DNA from 3 places in the Paenibacillus sp. V4I5 genome. Region 2 is predicted to be linked to each of the others. Evidence: a T-box and tRNA genes for the amino acid it is inferred to sense, from the RefSeq annotation. Region 2 holds a T-box; the other regions hold tRNA genes.

Region 1 (5,152 bases), 2.1 Mb from region 2:
GTCCCTTGTTTAGTCTGCGTAATAAAACGAAAGTATTCTGCCAAATGCTGTGTCATTTTTTGGATCAAAGCATATTCCTTAATAGCTGCTAAACTATAAATAATATTCAATGAATTTAAATAAAAATGCGGTCGGATTTGCACTTGCAGAAGTCCAAATTCAGCCTCCTGCGTACGAATTTTCTCCTCATAAACATTTATTTTCAACTTTGAAATCTCTGTAACCATATTGTTAAACGTGCCTATCAAAAAAGAAAATTCACTCGAGTGATCTTCATTCAATCGAATGTTTAAATCACCTCGCATAATACGTTTCATCCCAAGCATCAATGTATTCATTGGCTTCAATAAGACACTTCGCAGAAAGTATAAGTAAAAAAGCAGAATCAATATCCCACACAAAGGGATAAAATATACCGCTATCTGAAAGAATGGAAGATGTTTCAGCATAGTCCCTTCGGGAATCATTACGGTGTAATTAATGTTTGCAATTTCAGAAAAAACACTAATCAACAAATATTTATTATTATCCTTCGGATCAGTTACAATTTGGTACGTATTATTAAGATGAGGTACTGCTTCAACGGCTTCCTTTAGTTCCGAAGCTCCAAGCGTCGTATGTGATGCGACATCCCCATTTTTGGAAAGTATGACTGCACCGCCGGTTGTCCCCATATCCAAAAACTGTAACGAAGCGACCAAGCTGTCTGTATTTACGATTGCCCCCGCGATGAGATTGTTCGTCAGGCGCGTAGTTTTCATCAAGACTGTTCGATTTTCAAATTGAATTAACTGCCATACCGGCGAGTCCATGTTTTTCTGATCAGTTATTTCTATTGGAACTGATTCCGTAATTAGCCGCTGCTGAAAATAATAATCCTTTTTAGTTACAAAGGTCACATCCTGTGTCCGGTCATTAAAAAGAAATATGGTATCCAGCAGAAAAAAATAATTGAGGTTCGTTTGAAAGCGATTGACTATTCTTTTTTTAGTTAGCAAATACTCGTCCGTACCAAATGTGAGATCATTTAGCTGATTAATGTCAATTTCGTTATCCCATAAATCATACAGATAGGTGTTAGTTTCAGCAAATATCTGATTGATTTGCTTTACATGCTGCGCAAGTAAGTTGCTATTTGTTGTGGAGACTTGCTCTCGTACGACATTTATTGCATACAAATTATTAAATAATAGAAAAAATACAAGCGGAATAATAATGATTAGAAAGCCAGTAATGAATTTGAAACGCAAGGAATTTCTCATATCCATCCTCCTTTCAGTCAGAAAAATAAATGAAGTATTTTCTCGATTTCACAGCCATTTGTATATGATTCAAACGCATTAAATTTTATATCCATACAATATAAAAAATAGGACATGAAATCAAATGATTTCATGTCCTATTTTTGCTTCATACCGGCAAGAGGACTCGAACCTCCACCCTTTCGGACTCGATTTTGAGTCGAGCGCGTCTGCCATTCCGCCATGCCGGCATATGAAGTTGTAAAGATAATGGTGCCGAAGACCAGACTTGAACTGGTACGGTAGTCACCTACCGCAGGATTTTAAGTCCTGTGCGTCTGCCGATTCCGCCACTCCGGCTAATAAATGTGGAGGCGCCACCCAGATTCGAACTGGGGGTAAAGCTTTTGCAGAGCTCTGCCTTACCACTTGGCTATGGCGCCTTAGTAATAATGGAGCGGAAGACGGGGATCGAACCCGCGACCCTCGCCTTGGCAAGGCGATGCTCTACCGCTGAGCCACTTCCGCATATAAAACTGGGGATCAAGGATTTGAACCTTGGCATGACGGAGTCAAAGTCCGTTGCCTTACCGCTTGGCTAATCCCCATTATGTTACTTGGGTAATAATGGGCGGACGACGGGACTTGAACCCGCGAATGCTGGATCCACAAACCAGTGCGTTAACCCCTTCGCCACGACCGCCACAATATTAAGTTTCTTACTTTTTTGGCAGGGGCAGCAGGAATTGAACCCACACCAAAGGTTTTGGAGACCTTTGTTCTACCCTTAAACTATGCCCCTAGAAAAAGTAAATGGAGGCTGATGGATTCGAACCACCGAACTCGAAGAGAGCAGATTTACAGTCTGCCGTGTTTAGCCACTTCACTAAGCCTCCACAAAGCAATGGTGCCGTCGAGAGGACTTGAACCCCCAACCTACTGATTACAAGTCAGTTGCTCTACCAGTTGAGCTACAACGGCATATTAAGTTTGTAAAAATGGTGGCTCGGGACGGAATCGAACCGCCGACACGAGGATTTTCAGTCCTCTGCTCTACCGACTGAGCTACCGAGCCTTACTTGATTTTGAAAAAATGGCGGAGCTGACGGGATTCGAACCCGCGGTCTCCTGCGTGACAGGCAGGCATGTTAGGCCACTACACCACAGCTCCATGCTAAGTACAATATCTTCTTCTATAAGAAGATTGGTTGCGGGGGCAGGATTTGAACCTGCGGCCTTCGGGTTATGAGCCCGACGAGCTACCGGGCTGCTCCACCCCGCGTCATTAAGCATATATGATGAATCCTAGTAAAGCAAGTCTTACTAAAGGAATCATGGTGGAGGCTGACGGGATCGAACCGCCGACCCTCTGCTTGTAAGGCAGATGCTCTCCCAGCTGAGCTAAGCCTCCATGGAAGTAAGAATGGTGACCCGTAGGGGACTCGAACCCCTGTTACCTCCGTGAAAGGGAGGTGTCTTAACCACTTGACCAACGGGCCTTGCTAGAAAGATAGTGGCGGAGAGAGAGGGATTCGAACCCTCGAGACGCTTGTGACGCCTACACGATTTCCAATCGTGCTCCTTCGGCCAGCTCGGACACCTCTCCATATGGCTCCCCGAACAGGACTCGAACCTGTGACAACTCGATTAACAGTCGAGTGCTCTACCAACTGAGCTATCAGGGAATAGAAACAATGTTCACTTCAAGGATTTATTCCTTGAAAACTAGATACGAAACTTGCGTAAAGTTAGAATTTTAGGTTTATTGGTTAAGCCCTCGACCGATTAGTATTCGTCAGCTGCATGCATTGCTGCACTTCCACCTCGAACCTATCAACCTCGTCGTCTACAAGGGGTCTTACATACTGGGAAATCTCATCTTGAGGGGGGCTTCGCGCTTAGATGCTTTCAGCGCTTATCCCCTCCGTACATAGCTACCCAGCGATGCCTCTGGCGAGACAACTGGTACACCAGCGGTACGTCCATCCCGGTCCTCTCGTACTAAGGACAGCTCCTCTCAAATTTCCTACGCCCGCGACAGATAGGGACCGAACTGTCTCACGACGTTCTGAACCCAGCTCGCGTACCGCTTTAATGGGCGAACAGCCCAACCCTTGGGACCTACTTCAGCCCCAGGATGCGATGAGCCGACATCGAGGTGCCAAACCTCCCCGTCGATGTGGACTCTTGGGGGAGATAAGCCTGTTATCCCCAGGGTAGCTTTTATCCGTTGAGCGATGGCCCTTCCATTCGGTACCACCGGATCACTAAGTCCGACTTTCGTCCCTGCTCGACTTGTAGGTCTCGCAGTCAAGCTCCCTTATGCCTTTGCACTCTGCGAATGATTTCCAACCATTCTGAGGGAACCTTTAAACGCCTCCGTTACATTTTAGGAGGCGACCGCCCCAGTCAAACTGCCCACCTGACACTGTCCCCATACCGGATCACGGTACCAGGTTAGAACTCCGATACGATCAGGGTGGTATCCCAACGATGCCTCCACCCAAGCTGGCGCTCAGGCTTCAAAGGCTCCCACCTATCCTGTACAGATCGTACCAAAGTCCAATATCAAGCTGCAGTAAAGCTCCATGGGGTCTTTCCGTCTTGTCGCGGGTAACCTGCATCTTCACAGGTATTAAAATTTCACCGGATCTCTCGTTGAGACAGCGCCCAAGTCGTTACGCCATTCGTGCGGGTCAGAATTTACCTGACAAGGAATTTCGCTACCTTAGGACCGTTATAGTTACGGCCGCCGTTTACTGGGGCTTCAATTCATAGCTTCGGAACCGAGGTCCCTAACCACTCCTCTTAACCTTCCAGCACCGGGCAGGCGTCAGCCCGTATACTTCGCCTTGCGGCTTCGCACAGACCTGTGTTTTTGCTAAACAGTCGCTTGGGCCTTTTCACTGCGGCCCCCTCGGGCTATTCACCCTACCGAGGCACCCCTTCTCCCGAAGTTACGGGGTCATTTTGCCGAGTTCCTTAACGAGAGTTCTTCCGCGCGCCTTAGAATTCTCTTCTCACCCACCTGTGTCGGTTTGCGGTACGGGCACCTTCGCCTGGCTAGAAGCTTTTCTTGGCAGTGTGAACTCATGACCTTCGGTACTTAAATTTCCCTCCCCATCACAGCCCAGCCTTACGATGTGCGGATTTGCCTACACATCAGCCTCACTGCTTGGACGAGCATCCATCAGCTCGCGTCACTATCCTTCTGCGTCACTCCATTGCTCATAACGGCTACGGTGGTACAGGAATTTCCACCTGTTGTCCATCGACTACGCCTTTCGGCCTCGCCTTAGGTCCCGACTTACCCTGAGCGGACGAGCCTTCCTCAGGAACCCTTAGGTTTTCGGCGGATCAGATTCTCACTGATCTTTTCGTTACTTATACCGGCATTCTCACTTGTATGCGCTCCACCTGTCCTTACGGTCAGAATTCTACGTACATACAACGCTCCCCTACCCATGCACATTGTGCAAGCCATAGCTTCGGTGGCGTGTTTAGCCCCGTTACATTTTCGGCGCAGAGTCACTCGACCAGTGAGCTATTACGCACTCTTTCAATGGTGGCTGCTTCTAAGCCAACATCCTGGTTGTCTGTGCAACTCCACATCCTTTCCCACTTAACACACACTTGGGGACCTTAGCTGATGGTCTGGGCTGTTTCCCTTTTGACAATGGATCTTAGCACTCACTGTCTGACTCCCGGATTTAAGTTTGTGGCATTCAGAGTTTGACTGGACTTGGTAACCCTTGGCGGGCCCCGCACCCAATCAGTGCTTTACCTCCACAACTCAACATCCGAGGCTAGCCCTAAAGCTATTTCGGGGAGAACCAGCTATCTCCGAGTTCGATTGGAATTTCTCCGCTACCCCCACCTCATCCCCGCATTTTTCAACATGCGTGGGTTCG
Region 2 (5,152 bases):
CTAAAAGGTATTTCCGGTGAGAACTTCATGATCTTGCTTGAAAGCCGTCTGGACAACCTGGTTTACCGTCTTGGTCTTTCCAACTCCCGCGCAGGCGCGCGTCAACTAGTTGCTCACGGTCACGTTACTGTGAACGGCAAAAAAGTAGATATCGCTTCTTACATCGTATCTACGGGTGACGTTATTGCTCTTCGTGAAAGAAGCAAAGGTCTTTCCGCAGTGAAAGAAGCTCTTACTAACCGTAACTACCTGCCAACTTACCTTGAGTTCAACGATGCAAGCGTAGAAGGCAAGTACATTCGTTTGCCAGAACGTTCTGAGCTTCCACAAGAAATTGACGAGAAACAAATCGTCGAGTTCTACAGCCGTTAATAAAAGCAAGCCCCTCAGGGATTTCCCTAAGGGGCTTTTTTTTCGTTAAGCAAACTGGACAAGGTAGTAATTCTTTTTACCGCGGCGAATAACAAGGTAAGACTCTCCGAGCCTACCCAGATCTTTGGTAACGGCATCGAATTGCGTCACTTTAACACCATTGACCGTGACAGCTCCGCTTTCAATATCTTGACGTGCTTGACGTTTGGACGGTGCTGCTCCTACGGAAATCAGTAAATCAACCAACGCAATATCATCTTGTTCTATGGTTGTAGATGGAACATCCTTGAACGCTTCTTCAATCTCCGTACGAGAAAGGTCCTGAATATTACCACTGAATAAAGCCGTTGTAATGTTAAGAGCACTTTCTAACGCGTCCCCGCCGTGTACAAGCTTCGTAACTTCACGGGCAAGCAGTTTCTGTGCCTCTCTTTTCTCAGGCTGAGCTTGCACTTCTTCCTCAAGACGTTCGATTTCCTCATGAGAAACGAAAGTAAAATATTTCAGGAAACGGATGACATCGTTGTCGGCTGTGCCCAACCAGAATTGGTAGAACTGATAAGGAGACGTTTTGCTTGCATCCAACCAAATAGCTCCGCCTTCTGTCTTCCCGAACTTTTGACCATCACTCTTTGTCACAAGCGGCAAGGTTACCCCGTAAGCACGTCTATCTGTGGACTTACCGATAAGCTCAAGGCCAGCTGTAATGTTACCCCATTGGTCACTTCCGCCAATTTGCACAGAGCAATTTTTCGTTTCATTGAGCTTCAGGAAATCGTAAGACTGCAGAATCATATAACTGAACTCTGTGAAAGAAATCCCTTTGGAGATCCGTGAATCAACAGAATCCTTTGCCAACATGTAATTAACGGTAAAGTTTTTGCCTACATCACGAAGGAATTCGATGACGTTCAGAGATCCTAACCAATCGTAATTGTTAACAAGCTCTGCACTATTTTCAATTTCGGTGGAGAAGTCGAGAAAGCGCGATAACTGATTTTTGATGCTTTGTGACCAAGCCTCAACAACTTCAGGCCCATTGAGTGTTCGCTCATTGGCTTTTCCGCTAGGATCACCAATCAGTCCTGTTCCCCCGCCAACGAGTGCTAGAGGAACGTGACCAGCAAGCTGAAAGCGTCTCAGAGTTAGAATAGGCAGCAAGCTACCGATGTGCAAGCTGTCCGCAGTCGGGTCAAAGCCGCAATAAAGCGTAACACGCTCCTCGCTAAGCTTTTTGTCTAAGCCCTCTCGATCTGTAATTTGATGAAGCAGTCCGCGAAACTCCAAATCCTTCAAAATATCCATGTTCATCCATCTCCTTTTTCCTTAAACATACAAAAAAAGCCTTCTTATCCACAAAGGGACGAGAAGACTTGACTCGCGGTACCACCCTAATTAAAACAGTAGTTACGTACATCTATAACAGGTGTTATGTGCACGGCTAGCTATTTTCACTCAAGAACCTTTAACGGGGTTTAATCGGCAAATACTACTTGTGCAGCTTAATTTGGCTGCAGGTTCCCATTCACTGCTCAAGACCGTAATTCACTAACCTGCAGGTACCGGTTCGCACCCTCCACCGGCTCTCTGAAAGCATCCACAAGCTACCTACTGCTGATCTTTCAACGCATTTGATAAAAATTTATCACATGTTTCCGGGTGTTGTCAAACCATGTCGGCATCGTTTCTTCGCTTCATCATTACCGCAAATGGGGCAGTTATGGTATACTATTAGGGTTCATGTAAGGAGGATATTGGAACTTATGCGCAATTTTTTCGCTAAATGGAATCGCCCTTGGGTGAGAACTACATTCAAAGTAACTTGGATTACCTTAAAATGGACCATCATTAGTGCCTTTTTGGCGGGAATTGTCGGTGGATCTGCCGCATTCGGGTATGTCAGTGCCCTAGTCAAAAAAGATCCTGTGCGCACGGAAGAGGCCATACGTCAGCAGATGCAGGAAAATGCAGTCACAGGTTTCGCTTACTTCAATGATGATACCGTCATTGGGCAATTGCGAACAGAAGAAGATCGGCGTCTCGCTCAGCTAGACGATATTCCGCAACTTCTGTTAGACGCTGTCCTCGCCATTGAAGACAAAGACTTCTACAACCATCGCGGGATCGATATCCGCGGGCTTTATCGGGCAGTAACTCAGAAACTGCTGAACGAAGAAGTACAAACAGGTGGAAGTACGATTACGCAACAGCTTGCCAGACGGGTATTTCTTACACTCGACCGCGATGATGGCCGTAAAGCAAGAGAGCTGCTGCTCGCGCTGCGGATGGAACGCCTAATGTCCAAGGATGAAATTTTGCTTGCTTATTTAAACAAAATTCCTTATGGCAATGGCGCGACAGGCTATAATCTATATGGGATTAAAGCAGCTGCCAAAGGCCTCTTTAACATCGACGATCTGGATAAGTTAAACGTTGCTCAAGCAGCTTACTTAGCCGGTTTGCCGCAATCCCCATCGCAGTACTCTGCCTTCACGAGCAAGCCCGACTTTGATGAAGATGGTTTCAAAAAAGCGGTCACGCGTGAACAGTTAGTACTCAAACGGATGCTGGAAGAAAAGAAAATTACAAATGAACAGTACCAAGAAGCACTTAAATTTGATCTCAAAGCTTCCATGCCCCCTGCGGCTCAGAAGGCTTATACGACTTATCCTTACCTCATGATTGAAACGGAAAAAGAAGCTGCAGAAATTTTGTTGAAGATCCAGAAGCCTGAGCTTGATCCTAAGAAAAACCAGGCCGCTTATAATGAAGCGTTAAAGGGTATACATACTCAGCTCTTACGTGGTGGTTATCAAATCTATACAACCATAGACAAGACCATTTATGATTCCATGCATGAAATATCGAGTAACGATAAAAACTTTGCCCCTACAGATGATAAAAAAGGCATGGAACAAGTCGGGGCCATCATGATCGATTCTAAATCCGGAGCTATAAAAGGGATGATTGAGGGCCGCAATTTCTTCGAAGAGCAGCTCAATCACGCCACACAAGCATTCAGACAGCCTGGATCAACCATGAAACCCATTGCCGCCTATATACCAGCCTTAGAGAAAGGGGCCATTCAGCCGGCTAGTATCGTGGATGATATCCCAATTATTCTAAAAGACGGTGTCAAAGGCTTTCATCTTCCAGAAAACTGGGATCACAAGTTTCACGGATTAATGACAGCAAGAAGAGCTTTAAACCAGTCTTACAACATCCCTGCTATTGATATATTTTTGAATAAAGTGGGTATTAATGATTCCTGGGAATTTGCTAAAAAACTCGGTATCACGTCCATTCAAAAAGAAGATTATTATGCCCAGACCGGCGTAATCGGCGGACTAAGCCGAGGAACTTCGGTAAAGGAACTAACTGGCGCTTATGCATCTATTCCGAATAAAGGCGTATTCAATGAGACGTTTATGATTCGCGAAATCAAAGATTCCAATGGCAAAACGATTTATACACATGATCAAAAGCCAACCCCTGTCTATTCCCCACAAAGTGCGTATCTGATTACAGATATGATGAAAACGGTGGTTAGCCAAGGGACAGCAACTGATTTGATGAAAAAGTACAAATCATATGGCAAAATTGAGATATCTGGTAAAACTGGCTCAACGCAAGATGATGCCGATGCTTGGTTCATGGGCTTTACCCCTGATATTACCGTTGGGGTGTGGATTGGTTATGACCAACCGATTAATAAGTTATCTTCAAAAACATTGCAGACGAATCACGCCAAGGATATATGGGCTCTCATTATGAACCGAACCATCGAGCAGAAACCAGATCTCTTTCCTACCAAAACATTCGCCAAACCGGATGGTATTGTCTCGGCAACCGTATCCAGTTTATCCGGTAAGCTGCCAAGCGAGTTAACGTCTAAGTCCGAATTTCTAGTTACTGATCTTTTCAACAAGAAATATGTACCTACAGAAGTCGACAATGTGATGGTACGGATGAAAATCAGTTCATATGGCGGACTGAATTATATGGCGCAAGACAACACGCCGGCTGATTTCGTGCAAGAGAAAACGGTTATTAAAAGACAAAAATCGATCAGTCAATTGCTCAAAGAAATCGAAGTAGCGATGAGTAAACTTCCTGAAAAAAGCCGTAAGCCGATCGATAATTATAAGCCTACAGATTATGATGTTGACGCGCCATCCGAAGTTGACCCTCGGGTTGATGATGGTAAAGAGCCCGCAGCACCAACGAACGTTGTAACAACCAAGTCCGGTGACACGGCAATCATTGCCTTCCAGGCAAGTCCGAATCCTGATATCGTCGGCTATCGCATATACCGTTCCGATAACCGCGGCAAGTTCCTGCTCATGGGCGGCAAAGTTGTCTTGGCAGGCGCAGAGACGAAATTTATTGATCAAATCCCCGGATCTAGCTTAATCGGTTATTTCGTAACAGCAGTCGATGTAGCGGGGAAAGAATCGGCACCTAGCCGCTCCTCCTATACAGATGGAAGCTCGCTAGATTCATTGTTCGTACCTTCTGTCGATGACAATCAAATTCCAGGAGTTACTAACGGCTCCAATGGTGGCATCGGTGAACCCATCGGAACCGACAACGGCACCAATGGAACCACAAAGGACTTACCTGTCGCACCAACCGGTATTAAAGCCAAAGCTGATGGCGCAGGTGTGATATTAACTTGGAAAGCCAATGCGTCCAAGGATAAAGTAAAAAAGTATAATATTTATTTTAGTGACAAAGAAAAAGGAACGTTTAAGAAGCTTGGTTCTGTTGAGGATGCGAC
Region 3 (5,152 bases), 2.6 Mb from region 2:
CATTACCCTATTTCTGCCTTAAATTCAACGTGAACTCTTCATAAAAGCTTACAAAACGACAACGGTTTTCGAGCGACATTTTAGTTCAAATCCGTTAATCTATGAAAAAAGATTCATAGGAGGACTAATTTATGATTCAAAACTTAGAGCTATGCGTAACTGGATTGTTAATTATCTCCATCATGTTTCATCTTTTTATAGATATAATCAAAAAGAATAAAATCATTACCTATCCCATTCAAGAAGAGGAATCTATCCAAGTTGTTTACCCACAGTACATCGACTGCAGCCGGAACATTATGCATTCACTTCTTTCCAAAGATTATCTTTTTACGGATGGGCAGCTTAGTGAGATTCATTAATTTAAGGAGGCTGTACGGTGTCAAACAAGGTAATCAGTGATGAAGAGTTGATGTTGCTGCTGTCTCCCACTTGTACTAACGAAGAAAATGAGCAATCAGATAAACCGAAGCTCACCATGAAATTATTATATGAGCTTATAAAAAAGCTAAAGCAAGAGAACATGGTGCTCTCCAAGCGTGTAGACGAATTTGAACAGCAATTAGTATTGTTACATCAGATTCGTGATGAGGTGGCCACCACCCTTGATCTGCCTATGCTCGAGGAAGCCGGAATAACAGTCGGGATGGAAGCAGAACTCGATTCCGGCCTCCCGCAAACCATCCAAACCTCCCGCGCCGAACGTCATCCTTCCAAAAAGAGGAGGACGTCCTTTTGGACCTATTTATTTCGTCCCACTTAACCAATTTCCACTTCAATTAGCTTGAACTGCGTTACATCGACAACCCCTCGGTTTGAAATCCGAATTTCTGGAATAACGGGTAAGGCAATTAATGAGAATGTCATAAACGGGGCGTTCAACGGACAGCCAATTTGTTTCCACGCTTTCTCGAGCTCAGCAACCTCTTTAACGACTTCAAGCAATGATTTATCTGACATGAGGCCTGCGATGGTCATCGGTACTTGAGCCAGCACTTTACTGTTCTCTACAACAATCATACCGCCTCCCATTTTGACAAGCTCATTAGCAGCCAAAGCCATATCCTGTTCATTAATCCCCATAACAATTAGATTATGACTGTCATGCGCCACTGTAGATGCTACTGCACCCGCCTTCAATTGAAAGCCATGCGTAAAACCAAGTGAAATTTGACCCGTTCCACGGTGTCGCTCGATACAGGCGAGACGGATAATATCCTGCTCTACATCTGGTTGGATGATCCCTTCTTCAACACCTAGAGCTGCAGTCATTTTCTCTGTTCTTGCACTGTTTTCAATAATGCGGATGACATTGACTTGCGTCTTATCCTGATTACTTCGACTTACAAGCTTGAAGTCCTCTGCCGTAAGCTCGCGCTTAACGTTCATGGAATTACGGATGTGTTCGGGATAGACGAAATCGGGGAAATCAACCGTAAGCTTGCCATTATCAAAAACAACTTGACCGTCGGTAATGACCGTGGAAGGCTCGACCTTCTGTAAATCATCCAGTAATAAAATGTCAGCATATTTACCGGGAGTAATACTGCCCAAATCTTGCTCCATTTTAAAATAACGGGCCACATTAATCGTTACCATTTGAATCGCAGTTACAGGGTCGACACCCTCTTCGATTGCGCGGCAAACCACATGATTGAGATGCCCTTTCTCCACCAACGTTTGCGGACTTACATCATCCGTGACGAGCGAAATATTGGCCGTGTTGACCTTATCTTCGGTTACCACCTTAATGACCTCTTTGACATCATGCCAGGCCGAACCTTCACGAATCATAAGGTGCATCCCCATGCGGACTTTGTGAAGACCTTGTTCCCTAGTTACGGTTTCATGATCAGATGTCACGCCCGATGCCATATAAGCCTGCAGCATACGATCATCATCACTCGGAAAATGTCCTGTGACCGTTTTACCACTCTTGATTGTTTCTTCAATCTCCCCGCACATTTTCGGATCACCGTAAACGACACCAGGAAAATTCATGACTTCGCCTAGTCCGACCACGTTGTCCCACTGCAATCCCTCTTTAATATCGGTTACTTCTAAGCTTGCACCTGCATCTTCCAAGCCGTTAGTCGCTGGTACGCAGGATGGGAAAGTCGTAAAAACTTTAAGAGGCAGCTGCTGCCCCTCTTCGTGCATCAGCCTTACACCTTCTGTTCCAAACACATTGGCAATTTCATGTGGGTCCATAAAAATCCCCGTTGTTCCTTTGGCTAATGCCGCTTTGGCAAACTCGGTAACGGAAAGCATAGTGCTTTCAACATGCATATGACCATCTAATAAGCCTGGAGACATATACTTCCCTGTGGCATCGATAATGACCGTTTGAGCCCCAATGGTATGGTCTGCATTCCCTACATAGGCAATTCTCCCAGCAGCAACAGCAACATCCATATGCTCAATTAATTCACCAGAATACACATTGACGAGTGTTCCATTCTTAATGACTACATCGGAAAATACTTCGCCTATTGCAACCTTAGCTAGCGTTCTGCTCACTTCAACTAGTTTATTTCTTTTATTTAGCATCATGGGTTTTGTACTCCTTTATGTATGTAAATTAATTAACCTATTCCGATCCGGTGACAAGCGTCACAACCCCTGAACATCGGTTCACATGCATTACTTGTATCACTTCTCCATTAAATTTACCATGAAAGAGGTTTATCTCAAGGGTTACATGCTACAGCAGAGGATTCCTCATTTCTATTTATTAAATTATACGGAGCTAATGTAATTCAGATGCAGGTTATCATCGAGGCATAGTTCTATGACATCACCGGTGATGGGGGCACTCCAAATTAAAATTTGAGTTCACAGAGTTCCTGTACAAACGAAAAAGACCACCCGAAGGTGATCTTTTTCTGTGAAGCGGGCGGCGGGAATCGAACCCGCGCGATCAGCTTGGAAGGCTGAAGTTCTACCATTAAACTACGCCCGCGTGTTTATCGGGACGACACGATTTGAACATGCGACCCCCTGCTCCCAAAGCAGGTGCTCTACCAAGCTGAGCTACGTCCCGAAAGTAATATGTATTTCTAATAAAAAATGGCGCGCCCTGAGAGATTCGAACTCCCGACCTTTTGATTCGTAGTCAAATACTCTATCCAGCTGAGCTAAGGGCGCTTAATTAAATGGAGCGGAAGACGGGGATCGAACCCGCGACCCTCGCCTTGGCAAGGCGATGCTCTACCGCTGAGCCACTTCCGCATGGGTACCTCCAGGAGTATGAATACTGCTGAGGATTTGATGCGCGTAGAGGGACTTGAACCCCCACGGTCGCCCGCTAGATCCTAAGTCTAGTGCGTCTGCCAATTCCGCCATACGCGCATGTTGTAAATAAGGCAATCTGAGAGACTTTAGTCTACGCCTAAAGATCCCTATATATGGTGAGTCATGTAGGATTCGAACCTACGACACCCTGATTAAAAGTCAGGTGCTCTACCAACTGAGCTAATGACTCAAGTGAAGAACTGGGGATCAAGGATTTGAACCTTGGCATGACGGAGTCAAAGTCCGTTGCCTTACCGCTTGGCTAATCCCCAACGTAGATTGGATGGAGGCTGATGGATTCGAACCACCGAACTCGAAGAGAGCAGATTTACAGTCTGCCGTGTTTAGCCACTTCACTAAGCCTCCACATATAAAGCCTTACCGAGCCCAAAAAAAGTATTAGCGTTGCTATAAAGCTTATCTTCACTTTTTTGGGAATTGTGGTGCCGTCGAGAGGACTTGAACCCCCAACCTACTGATTACAAGTCAGTTGCTCTACCAGTTGAGCTACAACGGCATATTCATTCATAAAAAATGGCGGAGCTGACGGGATTCGAACCCGCGGTCTCCTGCGTGACAGGCAGGCATGTTAGGCCACTACACCACAGCTCCACACTATGAAAACAACACTCAGTAAAGAGTTTGGTTGCGGGGGCAGGATTTGAACCTGCGGCCTTCGGGTTATGAGCCCGACGAGCTACCGGGCTGCTCCACCCCGCGACATGACTAGCCAGATATTAAAATATGGTGGAGGCTGACGGGATCGAACCGCCGACCCTCTGCTTGTAAGGCAGATGCTCTCCCAGCTGAGCTAAGCCTCCATGGGATATGAAGATTATTGGTGACCCGTAGGGGACTCGAACCCCTGTTACCTCCGTGAAAGGGAGGTGTCTTAACCACTTGACCAACGGGCCAAACTTAAAAAATTTACCTACGGAGAGAGAGGGATTCGAACCCTCGCACCACTTACGCAGTCTAACCCCTTAGCAGAGGGTCCCCTTATAGCCACTTGGGTATCTCTCCAATTTATCAGTAGCGGCAGAGGGGCTCGAACCCCCGACCTTACGGGTATGAACCGTACGCTCTAGCCAGCTGAGCTACGCCGCCATATTGTCTTTCCTTTATCTAAAGAAACGGAGAAGGAGGGATTCGAACCCTCGAGACGCTTGTGACGCCTACACGATTTCCAATCGTGCTCCTTCGGCCGCTCGGACACTTCTCCACGAATGTGTTTATTGGGGCCCCCAAAAAGTAATAGGAATATGCTACAAAGCATCACTTCACTTCTTGGGGGTTTGACTCCCCGAACAGGACTCGAACCTGTGACAACTCGATTAACAGTCGAGTGCTCTACCAACTGAGCTATCAGGGAAAATGGTGGAGCCAAGCGGGATCGAACCGCTGACCTCCTGCTTGCAAGGCAGGCGCTCTCCCAGCTGAGCTATGGCCCCATATTAGTGAGACTGATTTCATCAAAGATCCCTATATTACCCCAAAAAATTTCCGTGGACCCCGATACTAACTATGAAGTTAATTGGTGGGCCCTAGTGGACTCGAACCACCGACCTCACCCTTATCAGGGGTGCGCTCTAACCAGCTGAGCTAAGGGCCCTAATGTGTAAAACAGTGTACAGGGCGGCAAAAAAAATACCCACTAGGGGTATTCTGCTTGGCAACGTTCTACTCTCCCAGAACCCTGCGGTTCAAGTACCATCGACGCTGGAGGGCTTAACGGTCGTGTTCGAGATGGGAACGCGTGGGTCCCCTCCGCCATCATCACCAAACAGTCAAAGCGTGGTTTGCGCCTTGAAAACTAGATACGAAACTTGCGTAAAGTTAGAATTTTAGGTTTATTGGT

Evidence for each region. A T-box is a leader RNA that pairs with one kind of tRNA and senses whether it is charged. The one in region 2 lies ahead of tyrS (tyrosine--tRNA ligase), so its partner is inferred to be a tRNA-Tyr.
Region 1: it has a tRNA-Tyr gene. The T-box ahead of tyrS (tyrosine--tRNA ligase) is inferred to sense a tRNA for this amino acid. The anticodon was not compared.
Region 3: it has a tRNA-Tyr gene. The T-box ahead of tyrS (tyrosine--tRNA ligase) is inferred to sense a tRNA for this amino acid. The anticodon was not compared.

Annotation. Positions count from the first base shown of each region.
Region 1 covers NZ_JAUSZB010000002.1:5,954,214-5,959,365, reverse strand. The annotation lists gene QFZ78_RS29255 (sensor histidine kinase) at 1-1,262, opposite strand, end outside; tRNA gene QFZ78_RS29250 (tRNA-Leu) at 1,414-1,492, opposite strand; tRNA gene QFZ78_RS29245 (tRNA-Leu) at 1,513-1,601, opposite strand; tRNA gene QFZ78_RS29240 (tRNA-Cys) at 1,611-1,684, opposite strand; tRNA gene QFZ78_RS29235 (tRNA-Gly) at 1,695-1,769, opposite strand; tRNA gene QFZ78_RS29230 (tRNA-Gln) at 1,778-1,849, opposite strand; tRNA gene QFZ78_RS29225 (tRNA-His) at 1,872-1,944, opposite strand; tRNA gene QFZ78_RS29220 (tRNA-Trp) at 1,970-2,043, opposite strand; tRNA gene QFZ78_RS29215 (tRNA-Tyr) at 2,056-2,137, opposite strand; tRNA gene QFZ78_RS29210 (tRNA-Thr) at 2,147-2,222, opposite strand; tRNA gene QFZ78_RS29205 (tRNA-Phe) at 2,241-2,316, opposite strand; tRNA gene QFZ78_RS29200 (tRNA-Asp) at 2,336-2,412, opposite strand; tRNA gene QFZ78_RS29195 (tRNA-Met) at 2,447-2,523, opposite strand; tRNA gene QFZ78_RS29190 (tRNA-Val) at 2,577-2,652, opposite strand; tRNA gene QFZ78_RS29185 (tRNA-Glu) at 2,666-2,740, opposite strand; tRNA gene QFZ78_RS29180 (tRNA-Ser) at 2,756-2,847, opposite strand; tRNA gene QFZ78_RS29175 (tRNA-Asn) at 2,851-2,926, opposite strand; rRNA gene QFZ78_RS29170 (23S ribosomal RNA) at 3,007-5,152, opposite strand, start outside.
Region 2 covers NZ_JAUSZB010000002.1:8,078,588-8,083,739, reverse strand. The annotation lists gene rpsD (30S ribosomal protein S4) at 1-372, shown strand, start outside; gene tyrS (tyrosine--tRNA ligase) at 418-1,677, opposite strand; T-box leader at 1,729-2,007, opposite strand; gene QFZ78_RS38245 (transglycosylase domain-containing protein) at 2,136-5,152, shown strand, end outside.
Region 3 covers NZ_JAUSZB010000002.1:5,493,754-5,498,905, reverse strand. The annotation lists gene QFZ78_RS27090 (hypothetical protein) at 132-362, shown strand; gene QFZ78_RS27085 (hypothetical protein) at 380-763, shown strand; gene ade (adenine deaminase) at 760-2,553, opposite strand; tRNA gene QFZ78_RS27075 (tRNA-Gly) at 2,892-2,962, opposite strand; tRNA gene QFZ78_RS27070 (tRNA-Pro) at 2,970-3,043, opposite strand; tRNA gene QFZ78_RS27065 (tRNA-Arg) at 3,071-3,147, opposite strand; tRNA gene QFZ78_RS27060 (tRNA-Gly) at 3,157-3,231, opposite strand; tRNA gene QFZ78_RS27055 (tRNA-Leu) at 3,272-3,351, opposite strand; tRNA gene QFZ78_RS27050 (tRNA-Lys) at 3,409-3,484, opposite strand; tRNA gene QFZ78_RS27045 (tRNA-Gln) at 3,495-3,566, opposite strand; tRNA gene QFZ78_RS27040 (tRNA-Tyr) at 3,579-3,660, opposite strand; tRNA gene QFZ78_RS27035 (tRNA-Thr) at 3,736-3,811, opposite strand; tRNA gene QFZ78_RS27030 (tRNA-Asp) at 3,830-3,906, opposite strand; tRNA gene QFZ78_RS27025 (tRNA-Met) at 3,938-4,014, opposite strand; tRNA gene QFZ78_RS27020 (tRNA-Val) at 4,040-4,115, opposite strand; tRNA gene QFZ78_RS27015 (tRNA-Glu) at 4,134-4,208, opposite strand; tRNA gene QFZ78_RS27010 (tRNA-Ser) at 4,229-4,317, opposite strand; tRNA gene QFZ78_RS27005 (tRNA-Met) at 4,328-4,401, opposite strand; tRNA gene QFZ78_RS27000 (tRNA-Ser) at 4,429-4,516, opposite strand; tRNA gene QFZ78_RS26995 (tRNA-Asn) at 4,594-4,666, opposite strand; tRNA gene QFZ78_RS26990 (tRNA-Ala) at 4,670-4,745, opposite strand; tRNA gene QFZ78_RS26985 (tRNA-Ile) at 4,830-4,906, opposite strand; rRNA gene rrf (5S ribosomal RNA) at 4,962-5,078, opposite strand; rRNA gene QFZ78_RS26975 (23S ribosomal RNA) at 5,148-5,152, opposite strand, start outside.